Regions from separate parts of the Paenibacillus sp. ALJ109b genome, predicted to be linked through region 2. Evidence: riboswitches for the same ligand, from Rfam matches in the RefSeq annotation. Region 2 holds a riboswitch; each other region holds the start of a gene.
What was found. Region 2 has a riboswitch for thiamine pyrophosphate ahead of G3352_RS18710 (ABC transporter ATP-binding protein). Riboswitches for the same ligand answer to the same signal wherever they lie in the genome.

Region 1: it holds a riboswitch for thiamine pyrophosphate, as region 2 does, so the genes downstream of both, tenA (thiaminase II) here and G3352_RS18710 (ABC transporter ATP-binding protein) in region 2, are expected to answer to the same signal.
Region 3: it holds a riboswitch for thiamine pyrophosphate, as region 2 does, so the genes downstream of both, G3352_RS22190 (thiamine phosphate synthase) here and G3352_RS18710 (ABC transporter ATP-binding protein) in region 2, are expected to answer to the same signal.
Region 4: it holds a riboswitch for thiamine pyrophosphate, as region 2 does, so the genes downstream of both, thiC (phosphomethylpyrimidine synthase ThiC) here and G3352_RS18710 (ABC transporter ATP-binding protein) in region 2, are expected to answer to the same signal.

Annotation. Positions count from the first base shown of each region.
Region 1 covers NZ_JAAIFP010000001.1:73,584-77,302, forward strand. Annotated here, with positions in the region: gene G3352_RS00300 (TetR/AcrR family transcriptional regulator) at 1-156, opposite strand, end outside; gene G3352_RS00305 (GNAT family N-acetyltransferase) at 206-739, opposite strand; gene tenA (thiaminase II) at 783-1,454, opposite strand; TPP riboswitch at 1,576-1,674, opposite strand; gene G3352_RS00315 (hypothetical protein) at 1,721-2,011, opposite strand; gene G3352_RS00320 (NAD(P)/FAD-dependent oxidoreductase) at 2,020-3,150, opposite strand; gene G3352_RS00325 (AraC family transcriptional regulator) at 3,360-3,719, shown strand, end outside.
Region 2 covers NZ_JAAIFP010000017.1:217,042-220,760, reverse strand. Annotated here, with positions in the region: gene G3352_RS18720 (ABC transporter substrate-binding protein) at 1-558, opposite strand, end outside; gene G3352_RS18715 (ABC transporter permease) at 607-1,419, opposite strand; gene G3352_RS18710 (ABC transporter ATP-binding protein) at 1,406-2,173, opposite strand; TPP riboswitch at 2,350-2,452, opposite strand; gene hisC (histidinol-phosphate transaminase) at 2,561-3,682, opposite strand; gene G3352_RS18700 (ATP-binding cassette domain-containing protein) at 3,707-3,719, opposite strand, start outside.
Region 3 covers NZ_JAAIFP010000024.1:140,289-144,007, forward strand. Annotated here, with positions in the region: gene G3352_RS22180 (hypothetical protein) at 1-245, shown strand, start outside; gene G3352_RS22185 (ABC-F family ATP-binding cassette domain-containing protein) at 379-1,929, shown strand; TPP riboswitch at 1,994-2,103, shown strand; gene G3352_RS22190 (thiamine phosphate synthase) at 2,324-3,010, shown strand; gene thiO (glycine oxidase ThiO) at 3,015-3,719, shown strand, end outside.
Region 4 covers NZ_JAAIFP010000038.1:30,112-33,830, reverse strand. Annotated here, with positions in the region: gene thiC (phosphomethylpyrimidine synthase ThiC) at 1-1,689, opposite strand, end outside; TPP riboswitch at 2,053-2,166, opposite strand; gene G3352_RS29265 (IclR family transcriptional regulator) at 2,286-3,029, opposite strand; gene G3352_RS29260 (alpha/beta hydrolase) at 3,388-3,719, shown strand, end outside.

The DNA of each region.
Region 1 (3,719 bases), on a different contig from region 2:
AAGAATACAATCATCCTTGGAACCAAAGAATTTATAAAATGTTCCTTTGGACACACCTGACTCGTCTAGGATCATCTGTATGGAGGTGTTGGTTACTCCATGTTTCTCAAAGAGCACAAGTGCTGAGTCCAATAACATTTGTTTCCGTTTATTCATAAGTTCCCCCTGGATGATTTAGGTGGTACACGTTACGATATTCAACAATCTACTGCAAATCCACTGCAAACATCACATGTTCCTTCCAAATTCCCTTGATTTTAATATTCTGGCGGTCCGTTTCTTGGAAGCCCGCTTTACGCAACACTCGAATTGATCCGGCATTGTCGGGAAGTGCACCAGCCTCCACTCGTTTTATTCCCGCTTCATTCATAGCAAAATCCAGTGCTAACCGAAGGGCTTCGCTCATGTATCCCTTGCCATTCTGCACTTGATCTAGCACATAACCAACAATCCATTTGGCTGTGGAATCCAGTTCAAGTTCGAACAGAGAAATCTCTCCAATGAGCTCATGTGTATTGTTCAGGAAGATTCCGAAAGAGTAACGTTTCCCTTCTTCTCTGGCCTTGTTCCAACCTTCAAGAAGTGCAACTTGACCCTCCAGTGTATAGAAAGTCTCCGATCGTTCACTTGCCGATATCTCTTCGAAAACAGCCCGGTTACGGAACTGCAAATCCAGCAGTGTCGGCGCGTCCTCCACGTTCAAAAATCGCAAATAGATACGTTCCTCACGATTGTCCATCTGTATGTTCATCCTTATCTCTGGTTGTAGTAGATTGCATTCATCAGAAGTACGAGAGTTGCCGTTTATACGCCATATCCCAGAACAGATATTCAAATTCAACACTTCTTCTGAATATGTCTTCTATGGCCTCCAGCTCCTGCTCGGTTTTATGTTCACATAATGCATCCAGTGTATCATAGAACCATTCGAATGAGTCGCGGAAGTCATCACTTGCATAATTTTCGATCCAAGTCTGATAGAAATTGCCCTCTAATGAATCTCGATATTGTTCTTTTAATCTTGTAGCATAGTCGTAATACGTCCACGCACAAGGGAAAATGACGGCGATGATTTCGGCAACCCCACCTGTTTGTGCAACACTCATCATATTCGACGTATACGCCTTGTTGTATAGAGAGGGTTTGACAGCATGATGTTCATCCAGCGTAATCCCAAATTCATTCATATAATTTCGATGCAAATCCATTTCTTCGTACAGAATAGCATGTTGAATCACCGTAAAGTTCGTCATCAGTTTTTCATCTGTCGCCTTCACCGCACCCATGGCAAAAATCTTCGCATATTCAATCAGATATGTATAGTCCTGAAGAAGATAAAACTTAAACGCTTCCCGATCCAGTGTGCCTTTCCCCATTTCGTGTAAAAAAGGATGGTTGTATCCATCTTCCCATACGGTTCTGGACTTATCTTTTAACGTTCTTGAAAATGACATGATCATTTCTCCTTTTATTAAAATTATTATGTCCCCGCTTCACATCCAGCTATCGCGTTCTGTCATCCAAAATGCAGACCAAAAAGCCCTTGTCCTATTTTCGGCAAGGGCAAAATAACATGAGTACATGTCATTTGCTCCCTACGTCAGTATTAACTAACAGGTTCAAAGGGTCAGGTTTTAGCCTTCTCAACTGCGAACAGTCCCCCTGCAAATAGCTCAGGCTTATTACAACATGTGTTTTTCCAAATGTCAATCCATTCCTATTAATCTTCAAGTTCCCCTAAATCTTCTTGCAAGTTCTTAAGTCGGGTCCGGATATCCTTAATCATACTTTGCAATTTCGTTAACTCATCGACCCATTTTTCCTCATTAGAGACGTTCGTTGCTGAAGTTGAATGATACCCGGGAGACGTCTTTAACTGATCTAAATCCGATTCATATGCCCGCCGCTTTTCCTCAGCTTTTGCCAAGTCCTCCTCTGCGATGGCAATCTGGTGCTCCAGATAGATGACGTCTGAGGAGTAGCCGTGAGTTAAGCGCTGTGAATACGTCATAGTTCACCTCATTTCTGATCATCCATTGCTTTTCCAAGGTCATATGGCTGAATATCGATATCCAAATCCATACCCAAAGCCAATTTGGCCAGTTGACTGCCAATAAAAGGCCCCATCGTTAGCCCAGATGCTCCAAGCCCGTTAGCTGCGATCAAGCCATTCCAACCTGGAACAGCACCCATTACCGGAAGAAAACCTGGTGTAAATGGACGAAATCCTACTCTTACTTCCTGAAACGTGCTTTCAGCTAAACCGGGAGCCAGTTCCAATCCTTTATTCAAAATTTCCTGCATTCCGCCTGCGGTTACTCTTGTATCGTATCCTTCAATATCATTTTCGTGAGTCGCACCGATCACAATCTTCTGTTGATCAAAGGCTAACAGATATTGATCCGAAGGAGGCATGACTACAGGCCAGTTCCCAGTGTCCTCTCGATCGTGAACCTGTAAGTGCATAATTTGCGCCTTCTGATAATGAACCTTAAAATCAATGCCCAAGGGCTTCAACAGTTCATTAGCCCAAGCGCCGGCACACACAATAACCTCGTCAGCCGATATGACTTTACCGTCCACAACAACTCCACTTACTCGGTTCAATTCATATTGAAGTGTGGCGTCCCCATTAATCAGGACCGCTCCATTTCGTTGTGCCGATCGAATTAAGGCATCACGCAGCGCACGCCCATCAATACGCGCGGCTCCGCTGATGTAGACGGACTGAAAGCTCTCCTCCAGAAGAGGAAAACGCTCATGAGTTTCTTTTGCATCTAGACGGGTAATATCGGCAATCTCCGGTGCATCTTCTTTACGAAGGTGGGCCCTCTCCTGCATCTTGTTGATTTTGTCCACATCCGTATGAATACTAAGAGCACCCACTTGAGCGTAACCCGTTTCCGTTTCCCCTTCACTCTTGAGTTCTTCAATCAACCCGGGATAAAAACGTGTACCCGCCTTGGCAAGTTGATACCAATCCTGATTACGGCGCTGAGATAACCAGGGACAGATGATCCCGGCAGCAGCATCCGTAGCCTGCCCTCGATCTTTCCGGTCTATAAGAAGAACTTCCGCACCCTGTTTTGCCAACTGATACGCTGTGGAAGCCCCAAGAATTCCTGATCCTACGACGATGACTTTCTTCATGACTGCATCCCTTTCCTAAATCACTGTATCCATTATAGCGTATACTGTATGGTCTGATAATGGCAAGGCATCGACATTATGAAACGTGTTCCTAAAAGGTTTTCGATAAAATGTTAATTATGTAATATAATTCAAATCAGGTTTCTTTTAACTCTGTATCCACGCCATTTACGCACACGACCTTTAACGAAATGAGGAATAACACAACGATGCCGAAACCTAGTATGGGGAATTCACTGGATCCCGATATGCCGCTTATGATTACAGGTCAAAATCAGCTAACCGTAGATGAATTAATGAATTGGAACGGCCATTCACGGGATTACAGTATTGTGCAGTGTATCGGGGGAACAGGGAAAATCGCAGCCCAAAATCACGAGTGTTCAATTCGGGAAGGAACAGCTCTTATTATGTTTCCGGAGGTAACATATCGTTACGACAATCTGGATGATTCATTGTTATTCGATTGTCTGTCCTTTAATGGCTATTTATTGCCCCGGTTTCTGCATACCTTGCAGATCGGGGAGCTGCGCGCCTTCAAGCCGGATGGAATGCTTCATATCCTGTTG
Region 2 (3,719 bases):
TGCTGCATTACCACCATCCTGGCTGATCATGGTACGCACCATCGCTTCATACAGAGGGATTGAGGAATAGCCGACCGTCAGCCCTTCAAGATCTTTTGGCGATTTCACTTTACCGTTGGCTTCGGTCAACAGATGCACGAGCGGATGACGAACGACGGCAGCAATCGAACGTACAGGAATGTTTTCCCCACGCGCGAGCAAAATTTGCGGCTGGTAACTTAGTGCCAAATCGATTTTCCCGGCGGCAACAAGTTTGAGTGCATCATTCGTATCGGCAGGCATCTGAACATCCACGTCTAGACCTTGATCCGCGAAGTAACCTTTTTCCTGAGCAACATAGATGAAGGAATGTACTGCATTCGGGTACCAATCGAGCATGATGGACAGCTTGTCTTTGGATTCCGATGGCGTTTCTATCGCAGATGAGTCTGTATCGTTTGCATTGGAAGTTGAGTCTGTAGCAGGTGTGTTGGTACCCGTATTTCCGCATCCGCTGACGATCAGCAACAGAGACATGAGCAGAATGGGGAGTAGGGAATAGATATGCTTTTTATTCATAACGTAAAGTTCCTCGTTTCTTTTGTTTTTTGTTTTGAATTCCGAAAGTTATCCAGTTTTTCTTCTACCTGCATGACGTGGTGTACCAAATCTTCTCTCCATCCATGCAATGAGTACAAACAGGGCGATACCAAGCAAAGATAACAGCACAATGGCGGCGAACATTGCATCCGTGTTCATATTGCTCGACATTCTGCGGCTGAAATAACCGAGACCCTTACTTCCTCCAAGCCATTCCCCGATCGTTGCACCGACCACACAGTACACCACAGACATCTTCAGTCCCGAAAAGAAGGAGGGAAGGGCAAGTGGAATCTGGAGTTTGAGAAAAATATCCCACTTGGTGGCCCTCATCGTCAGCAGCAGTTCACGCTGCTCCGGATCACCCTGGCGCAGGCCATCGTAGGTGCTCACCACAATCGGGAAAAATGCGATCAGGAACACCACCGCAACTTTACTCCACAGCGTGTAGCCAAACCACAGGATGAAGACGGGGGACAGGGCAATCAGCGGGATCGTCTGACTGATCACGATGAAGGGATATAACGCTTTTTCAATCGACCGATTCATATGCATACCAGTTGCAAGTGCAATTCCGGCACCAATGGACAAGCCAAAACCAATGACAACCTCCATCAAGGTAGCAGGCAGATGTGTAGCTAGCAGAAGGTGGCGATGCTCATACAGCGAACTGGCAATCGCCGTCGGGGCTGGAATGATGAAGGAAGGCACCCATCCTATACGCACAATCCACTCCCAGAAAGCAAGCAGCAAGATCATGAGCAAAAGAAACAGACCATAACGGGCAAGCCAACCTCGTACGCTATGCTTCATGCTATCTCTCAAGTTACCGTCTCGCATGCAATTGTTCCTCCAGTAGTCGTCTCATCTGAACGAGAGCCGGTTCGTAGATCATGTCTGAATGTCTTGGACGTGGCAAAGGTACCGTCAGATCCTGCAGCTGTTGGCCTTGGCGCCCCGGAGTTAACAGGATAATCCGATCACTGAGCAGCAGGGCTTCTTCAATGTCATGTGTGATGAACAACACGGTTTTGCCCAGGCCTTCCCTGAGCTCCAGCAGCCAGCGATGCATCTCACGTTTGGTCAGGGCATCAAGTGCGCCGAATGGTTCATCCAGGAGCATGAGTTGGCCACCTGTCAGCAAAGTACGAAGCAGCGCGACACGCTGGCGCATGCCACCCGACAGTTCGTTCGGGTAAGCATGCGCGTGGCCGGATAAGCCAAATCTTTCGAGACCGGCCAGAATGTCCGCTCGAATCCTTACCTTATCCTGCCGACCTGTAGCAAGTTCAGAGGGGAGCATGCAATTTTCCATGACGCTTCGCCAGGATAACAGGAGGTCCTTTTGTGGCATGTAGGCCACATGTCCCAGTCGCTTTCCTTCTTGAACCCAAGGAATTTCAATGGTACCGTGTGTTGGCTCAAGCAAGCCTGCCAGCAGCTTGAAAAGGGTACTTTTACCGGAGCCGCTGGAACCGATGAGCGAGACAAATTCGCCTTTGGCTACACGCATCGACACATTGGAGAGCACGGGGGAATCCCTTTTTCCCGGGAAAGCGTAGCTCATGTTGTGAATGGTTATATCGTTATCCATCTCGATCCGTTCCCCCTTGTTATTCAAAATTCAACCTCAAACCGCGGGATCTTTAATTACACCTTCTGATCTGCCCGCAGAACGCGAAAAAGACCCACCCATTTCCGGAGAAATGAGTGGGTCTGTAAGTTCAATTCACATTAAAATTCATCATCAACATGAAAAAATCCGCTTACTGAGAGGCCGCTCCACTTCCCTCCGCTGGTATGATCCAGATCAGGTTCAAAGGGTCCGAATCGTTCGATTCGTCTCAGCCGCAAGGCTCCCCTAGTGCAATGTTCAAGATATGCAGTTGTGTGTTCAGCATATATCACATGCAAGTGGAATGTAAAGAGGGCGGCTTAAAAGAAGTGTGCGTAATGTGAGTTAGGAAAGTAACCTAGGATTCTAATCGTTTGAATGTAACAGTGAATCAAGCTCACCGATCAGACGGGCAATCTGCTCAGGTGTGCCAATCGTAATCCGAAGCCAGGTAGGCATTCCGAATTCGGCACCGCCGCGGACAGAGATGCCTCTGTTCAACAATTCTATGGTAATCGGGCCACTATCCTGTAACAGATCCACCATGATGAAATTCGTTTCGGAAGGGATGTAGGGTAATTTCCAATGATCAAAGGACTGTATTAACGTTTCCCGTCCCTGACGATTGTAGTGCAGGCAATGAGAAACAAATTCATGATCATCCAGGCTGGCTGAAGCAGCGGCTTGGGATGTGGCTGTCAGACTGATGGGCAGCTTGACCCGGTTAATGCCTTCAATGATGCTTTCATTCCCGATGCCATATCCAATTCGCAGGCCGGCCAGTCCATATATTTTGGAGAAGGTCCGCAAAATAATCAGATTATTATACTGCTCCAGCAGCTTAACCGTATCAGGATAATCTTCACTTTCCGCGAATTCATAATACGCTTCGTCCAGGACAACCACGACATGGGAGGGAACATGTTCGAGTAAACCATGCAGGGCATCTGCCGTGAAAATAGTTCCGGTTGGATTATTCGGATTGCACAGCCAGATAATTCGGGTAGAAGCATTGATTCGTTGCCGGAGTTGCTCCAGGTCCAGCGAATGGTTGACCAAAGGCACTTCATGAATGACCCCGCCTGCCAGCAGCGTAGCGCCCTTATACCAGTTAAAGGAGGGCACCGGAATGAGTGATTCCTCGCCGGGATTAAGATAGGCTTGGGCGGTAAGGGTTAGGAGCTCGAATGATCCACTGCCAAATACCAATTGGGAGGTACGCACACCCAGACGTTCCGCAAGTTTGTCACGCAGCAGTTGGCTGGAACCGTCGGGGTATTGAGCCAAAAGATCGGAACCCAGCGATCTGACCGCTTCTGCTGCCAGGGGAGAAGAACCAAACGGATTCTCGTTCGCTGCAAGTCGATCTACACTTTCCAGTCCCAACTCCCTTCGGATCTGTTCCATGGATTTGGCAGGTGTATAAGCCGGAATTTGATTTAACAAGTCTTTAACAGGAGGAGAGGGAACAGTTGAGAGGGATTGCATAATCATGCCTTCTTTCCAGTGGAATTAGATCGAGAAT
Region 3 (3,719 bases), on a different contig from region 2:
ACACGGGGCTTATGGCTTTTATTCAGGGAATACCTGTAGGTAACCAAAAGATTAACAATTATGCCATTGGTGGTGGCAGACTGGTGAAGAAAACAGCGATCGTTGGCGGAGCTGATCCGGTGAGTGGAATTAAATACTATTATCCTTCCACATGTAACAATGGCTACAGAGCCGAAGAAGTGTTTACAAATGCTAAACAAGCGGCAGCGCAAGGTTATTTTGAGTATAACTGTTCCATAAAATAAAGGCAGTTTGTTTGGTAATATAAAAGCGAGGTTGCATGAGATGTTTACATTACTTTCAGAAAAGGCGACACCTGTGCTAAAATAGGGTTTCGGAACGATAGTAATGTCCAATAGATAGGAGCAACCTCATCTTATGAGTTTATTGTCAGTAGAGAACGTGAGTCACAATTTTGGAGACCGCACGTTATTTAAAAATGTATCTTTTCGTTTACTTGCTGGAGAGCGTGTTGGCCTTGTTGGTGCAAATGGTGTAGGCAAGTCCACACTGATGAACATCCTTACCGGGAAATTGTTAAAGGACGAAGGGAAGGTTGAATGGACCCCCAAAGTTCGTTATGGATATCTGGATCAGCATACCAAGCTCACACCTGGAAAAACGATTCGTGATGTGCTTAAGGATGCGTTCCTGCCCTTGCTTGAGTTGGAAAAGGAAATGATGTCCATCACGGATCAGATGGCAGACGCCGATCCGGACAAGCTCGAATTGTTGCTGGAAGAAATGGGTGACATTCAGGAGCAATTGGAGCAAGGTGATTTTTATCTGATTGATGTGAAAGTGGAAGAGATGGCAAATGGACTGGGCTTGTCCGCCATCGGTCTAGATCGTGACGTGGCCGCGCTTAGTGGTGGTCAACGTACGAAGGTATTGCTTGCCAAGCTCTTACTGGAGAAACCAACTGCACTTCTGCTGGATGAGCCGACGAACTATCTCGATGTGGAACACATCGAATGGCTGACGCGTTACCTGAAGGATTACCCGTATGCGTTTATTCTGATTTCGCATGATACGGAGTTTATGAATGAGGTCGTTAATGTTATTTATCATCTGGAATTTGCCAAGTTGACGCGTTATGCAGCGAACTATAACAAATTCCTTGAAATGGCCGACATGAATAAGGCGCAGCATATTGATGCTTATGAGAAACAGCAGGAGTTTATCAAGAAGCAGGAAGATTTCATTCAGCGGAACAAAGCCCGCGCTTCCACTTCCGGTCGTGCCAAGAGCCGTGAGAAGCAGCTCGGTAAGATTGAACGGATCGATCGTCCAGACGAAGCAGCTAAACCCACATTCAAATTCAAGGATGCCCGGGCGAGTAGTAAAACCGTCTTTGAGGGTATTGATTTTGAAATTGGATATTCATATGCATTATTGCCTAAAATGACGATGACGATTGAGCGTGGCGAGAAAATTGCCATTGTTGGATGTAACGGTGTAGGTAAATCCACATTGCTCAAGACTATCTTGGGGAAAATCCCACCAATCAGCGGTAAGACTTTCTTGGGTGACTATCTGGAAACAGCCTATTTCGAACAGGAAGTACGTGCAGGTAATATTACTCCAATCGAAGATGTGTGGAACGAATTTTCTCATCTGACACAGAATGAAGTCCGGGGGCATCTCGCACGTTGTGGATTGAAAAATGAGCATATCACCCGCCCGCTTAACGCGCTTAGTGGTGGTGAACAAGCCAAAGTTCGTCTGTGTAAACTTCTGATGCGTGAAAGTAACTGGATTTTGTTCGATGAGCCTACAAACCATTTGGATGTAACGGCTAAAGCAGAGTTGAAACGTGCCTTGCAAGAATTCAAGGGTACCGTGCTGCTCGTATCCCATGAACCTGATTTTTATGAAGGTTGGGTTACCAAAACGTGGGATGTTGAAGCTTGGTCCGAAAAACAATAACGTAATAAATGGAAATGTACGGTGACAAAAAAAGGTGTCTATGGTAACATAGGCTACAGCTTCATATGAACACTAGGGGGGCCGCACGATGCGGCTGAGATGGAAGAATGCGATTCCGGACCCTTTGTACCTGATCTGGATCATACCAGCGTAGGGAAGTGGCGCGTTTCAACTAATGACAAAGAGCTTTATCGATGACTTCACGATATTGCCTGCAAGATGAATCATGCAACTCTCTATGTAACAGCGTTGCGACTATGGTTGGTTTCTATAGTTGTTATGTGTTATGTATAGAGTAATTGCATGCGACAGTCATTCAGTTGATCCATGAATTCTACATTCGTGGCCACTCCCCTACGGGAGTGGCTTTTTTTGTTTTGTATCAGCTTAAATCATGCAAGAGGAGGCGAACGGGACGGCAATCTTCCACGAACATGTAACTACAAGATCATTCGAACTGCATGTGGTTTCACCAGGTACAGGAGACATGGACTCTTTTCTGAATATTGCTAAGGATATATGGCGGTGGGTCGATTATATCCACATTCGGGAAAAAAAGCTGGCCCTTGAGAAACAGATGTATTGGGCGCAAAGTCTGAAAACACAAGGTGTTCCATCTAACCGAATCATTATGAATGGCTCAGATCAGCTGGATCAACATGCGTCGCTTGGTGGTGTGCATTGGGGTCAAGCAGTTATTCGCAGCTACGATAAGGATGACTTGAAGAGAGTCGATCGGCTGCGCGTAGGCATATCGGTTCATTCTCTGGAAGAAGCAAAAATTGCAGAAGAACGTGGAGCGGATTATCTCTTCTATGGGCATGTCTATGCTTCAAATAGTAAACCTAATTGCGAATCAAGAGGGCTTAGTGCGTTGGCTGAGGTATGCTCCAATGTTTCGATTCCGGTGATCGCGATTGGCGGGATTAGTCCTGAGAATATTGCTGCAATTCGAACTGCTGGTGCCAGAGGAGCCGCTGTGATTTCAACGATTTGGGCAAACGATGAGCCGAAACTGGCCGCGTGTTTATTGCGACAGGCGATAGAGGATTCAGAGAGGTATGTCGAACCAGGGAGATGAGATCATGAGAGAGGAAGCAAGAAGTCGAAGCAGAAATCGTTCAAGCCATCATCCAGGAATAGTATCGGGAAGTAAAGTCGGAGCGGAAGTTCGAGGCAAGTTTCATGCAGAAACCATTATTGTAGGTGGAGGAGTTATCGGTTGTGCCATCGCATGTGAACTCGCTACTCGAGGACATGATGTTCTTCTGGTTGAGCGGGCACGGATTGCTGGGGGAACTTCCTGTGCAGCCGCCGGGATGCTTGCTGCTGACAGTGAGGAATTCACTCATACTGTAATGGCGAAGCTTGCACGGAAGAGCAGAGCTTTGCTTCATGAGCAGAAGGGACGAATCAGTTCGCTTAGCGGAGTGGAGATGGGGCTGCAACAGCATGGTTTTATTACTCCTTTTCGTTCATACAGTGAGGTCAGCAGTTACAAAAATAATCGATCGTCTACCTTATCTACAGAACATATTTGGTGGGATCGAGTCGCTGTCCAACAGGAAGCTTCATGGTTAAACAGGGATACGTATGGTGCGTATTACAGACCTTCCGAGAGCGAGGTTCTTCCCGTCAATCTAACACAGGCTTATATCAGATCAGCTCAAGCTATGGGTGCGAGGGTGATGGAAGGTGTACAGGATGTCCGTTTGCATACGAATGTAAACGGTGTGCAAGGAATCGAGACTTCAATAGGAACGATGACATCGAGAAATGTCATTATTGCT
Region 4 (3,719 bases), on a different contig from region 2:
ATCCTGCGTAATGCGCATGCTGCAAAATTTCGGCCCGCACATGGAGCAGAAATGAGCTTCCTTGGCCCCTTCCGCCGGCAACGTCTCATCGTGGTAGGATAGCGCACGTTCCGGGTCCAGCGAAAGGTTGAACTGATCGCGCCAGCGGAACTCAAAACGTGCTTTGGACAGCGCATCGTCCCGTCGCTGGGCACGCGGGTGACCTTTCGCCAGATCAGCGGCATGAGCAGCGATCTTGTAGGCGATAACGCCTTCCCGCACATCATCCTTATTGGGCAGGCCCAGATGTTCTTTTGGCGTAACATAACAGAGCATCGACGTGCCGAACCAACCGATCATTGCTGCTCCAATTGCCGAGGTAATATGGTCATATCCTGGTGCAATATCGGTCGTCAGCGGTCCCAGCGTATAGAACGGCGCCTCTTTACATATCTCCATTTGCAGATCGACATTCTCCTTGATCTTGTGCATCGGCACATGCCCCGGACCTTCAATCATCACCTGCACATCATGCTTCCAGGCGATTTGTGTTAGTTCTCCAAGCGTAGCCAGTTCCGCCATCTGGGCTTCATCATTGGCATCATAGATGCTTCCTGGGCGCAGTCCGTCTCCGAGCGAGAATGCCACGTCATACCTCTTCATAATCTCGCAGATTTCTTCAAAATGGGTATACAGAAAATTCTCCTGATGATGCGCAAGGCACCATGCTGCCATGATGGACCCGCCCCGTGACACAATGCCCGTCATACGTTTGGCGGTCAGCGGAATATATCGCAGCAGCACGCCTGCATGGATCGTAAAGTAGTCCACACCCTGCTCTGCCTGCTCAATGAGCGTGTCACGATACAACTCCCAGGTCAGTGCTTCAGCTTCTCCATTGACCTTCTCCAGCGCCTGATAGAGCGGTACTGTTCCAATCGGCACAGGTGAATTGCGGATGATCCATTCCCGGGTCGTATGAATGTCTTTGCCTGTGGACAGATCCATCACGGTATCCGATCCCCAGCGTACCGCCCAGGTCATCTTCTCCACCTCTTCCTCGATGGAGGAGGATACGGCAGAGTTACCGATGTTCGCATTGATCTTCACATGAAAATGACGCCCGATCAACATCGGCTCACTCTCCGGGTGATTAATATTCGACGGCAGTATGGCCCTGCCACTCGCTAGCTCCTGCCGCACAAATTCCGGTTCCACACCCTCACGAATGGCGGCGAATTCCATCTCCGGCGTGATCATTCCCTGCCGTGCATAGTGCATCTGGGTCACGCAGCGCCCTGCCTGTCCCCGTAACGGTTTACCACGCAAGCCCGGATACTTCTCGGCTCCAGTTCGCTTCCCTCCAGCTTTCAATCCGTTATCCTCCGGTTTTACCGTTCGTCCCTGGTAGGCTTCAACATCTTCACGCTCCGTAATCCAGCGGGTACGCAGCGCTGGCAGCCCTGCCCGGATATCGGCATGAAATTCGGGATCGGTCATCGGTCCGCTCGTATCGTAGACACGCAGCGGTTCGTTATGCTCCACTCCTTGAGGAGTATTGGTGTCATGAAGGGCAATTTCACGCTCCGGTACTGCAATGTCCGGTCGTGAGCCATGAATGTAAACTTTGCGGCTGCCCGGGAAGGGCTGAACCCGCCCTGCCGTACCTTTTTCCTTTGCCAACTGCTGATCCTGCTTGTCCTGTCCCATCGTTCGATTTCCTGTACTCATCGCTCTTGTCTCCTCCTCATTGGTGTTTGCCTGGGTTGAAATGCTTGCGCACGGATCCAAACCATCCACAACATAGAAAAAGAAAGAGCGACCATACAACACAAAATAGAGACATACAATTCAAGTAATACAGACATTCGAGGCAAAAGATATCGGAACCCGATGCTCGCCAATGCTCCCAGCTCTTTATCCAAAAGCAGCTCTGACACCAGCTTTCGCCTGTTTACTGTATAAAAAAAGCCGGTTCCCAAGGGAACCGGCTTATCTCCATCACCAATAACACACCTTATAGAGACTCCTTAGTGGAGCCTATCCATAGGTCAAATTATATGGTGTTCGTGATCGTATCGCCGATTACTTCCCTACGCTGGTATGATCCAGATCAGGTGCAAAGGGTCCGGAATCTCATGCGATTCCGTCTCAGTCCGGACAATTCGGACTCCCCCAGTAACGTTAACAAGTTGCAGCATCTAGGCCGCAGATTCATATTCAATTATCCTGACCCCGTTGGGCCATCCATTACAGAGTAGCGCAACCGAATCATAAAAACAACCTTTAAATTCCAGAAAATAAGATCAGGATAACATAAGTCCCATCTGTGTCGCAGCTTCCTTCAGCACAGGTGCATATTCATGCAGCGTCTCCTGTGAGAGACGACTAACTGGCCCGGATACTGACAGAGCAGCAGCGATGTTGCCTTTCCGATCCATAATGGGTACAGATACAGCGGCGGCTCCCGGTTCACGTTCCTCATAACTTGTTGCGTAGCCATATTCCAGAATGTCTTTCATCTGTGCCAAATATACTTTGGGATCGATAAATACCGGCCATTCCGGTCCATTCATCAGATCTTCGCGGTCCTCTTCGGTGGCAAAAGCCATCAGCACTTTGCTGGAGGCTCCCACGGATAACGGAAGTCTGACGCCCACCGGAGCTACACGACGAATCGCCTGATCACTCTGCACGGCTTGAATTCGAATCCGCTCACTGCCGTCACGCAGATATAAGCTCACGGTTTCGCCCAGTCGATCTCTCAGCCGCTCCATCGCAGGAAGGAGCAAAATGGCAGGATCATCGCTGCGAGACATATGGGCAGACAGTTCCCAGATGCGTATGCCAAGTCGATACTTCTCGGTGGCCGCATCCCGGATCACGAACCCTTTGTCCTCCAAAGTAGCCATTAGACGATGGACTGTACTTTTGTGCAGACCGATCTGGCTGGCAATTTCCGTGAGTCCCAGATCACTGCGGGTTGTAAAACACAATAATATATCCAGCGCCCGTTCTACAGCCCGGACGGTTAACTTTCGGTCTTCCATGGCAAGTTGCCCTCCTCATGTTTCATCACATGAAACTTGGTTACATAAATTATATGAGAAACGGTCTCATCTGTAAACCAAAAAGCGCCAATTGGAATAGGGATATTTGTAAATATTTTCTTTTTATAAATTAGAATCCCCTGCATTTTGCACCCTAAGGAAATGTTACCCATATATCTTCAGAACTATATAACAATTGCGTAACAAATGGTCTCAATCAATTGACTTTGACTATATTGGAACATACGATAAAGATATATTAAATTAAGATTTTGCTTCATAAGTAGTCAGAAAAATCATTTATCCGCTCTGTTCGTCTCGTTGTTATCTTCATTTGATTTTTAAAGGAGGGGCAATCATGTATCCGACATCCCAGAGCGAAGCCCCGCTGCAAACGAAAGTGTCAGATCTGCCTTCTTCGTTATCACCGAGGCTGATCCGGTTCAAACATATTGTCGTGGCGTTGTTGCTCTCCGTTGTATTTTTTCTGCTCTTTTGTTTCATTGCACTGCACGGTTATATTGCTTGGGTATTATCCAATCCAACTGTAGCGCCTGTATTCTCCAATCCCATGCAGGCGAAGAACATGAAGTATCAAGACATCACGTTCCCGGCAGCAGACGGCAGTCGAACAATGCAGGGTTGGTATATTCCGGCTGATGATAATGCAAACAAAACCATCATATTCAG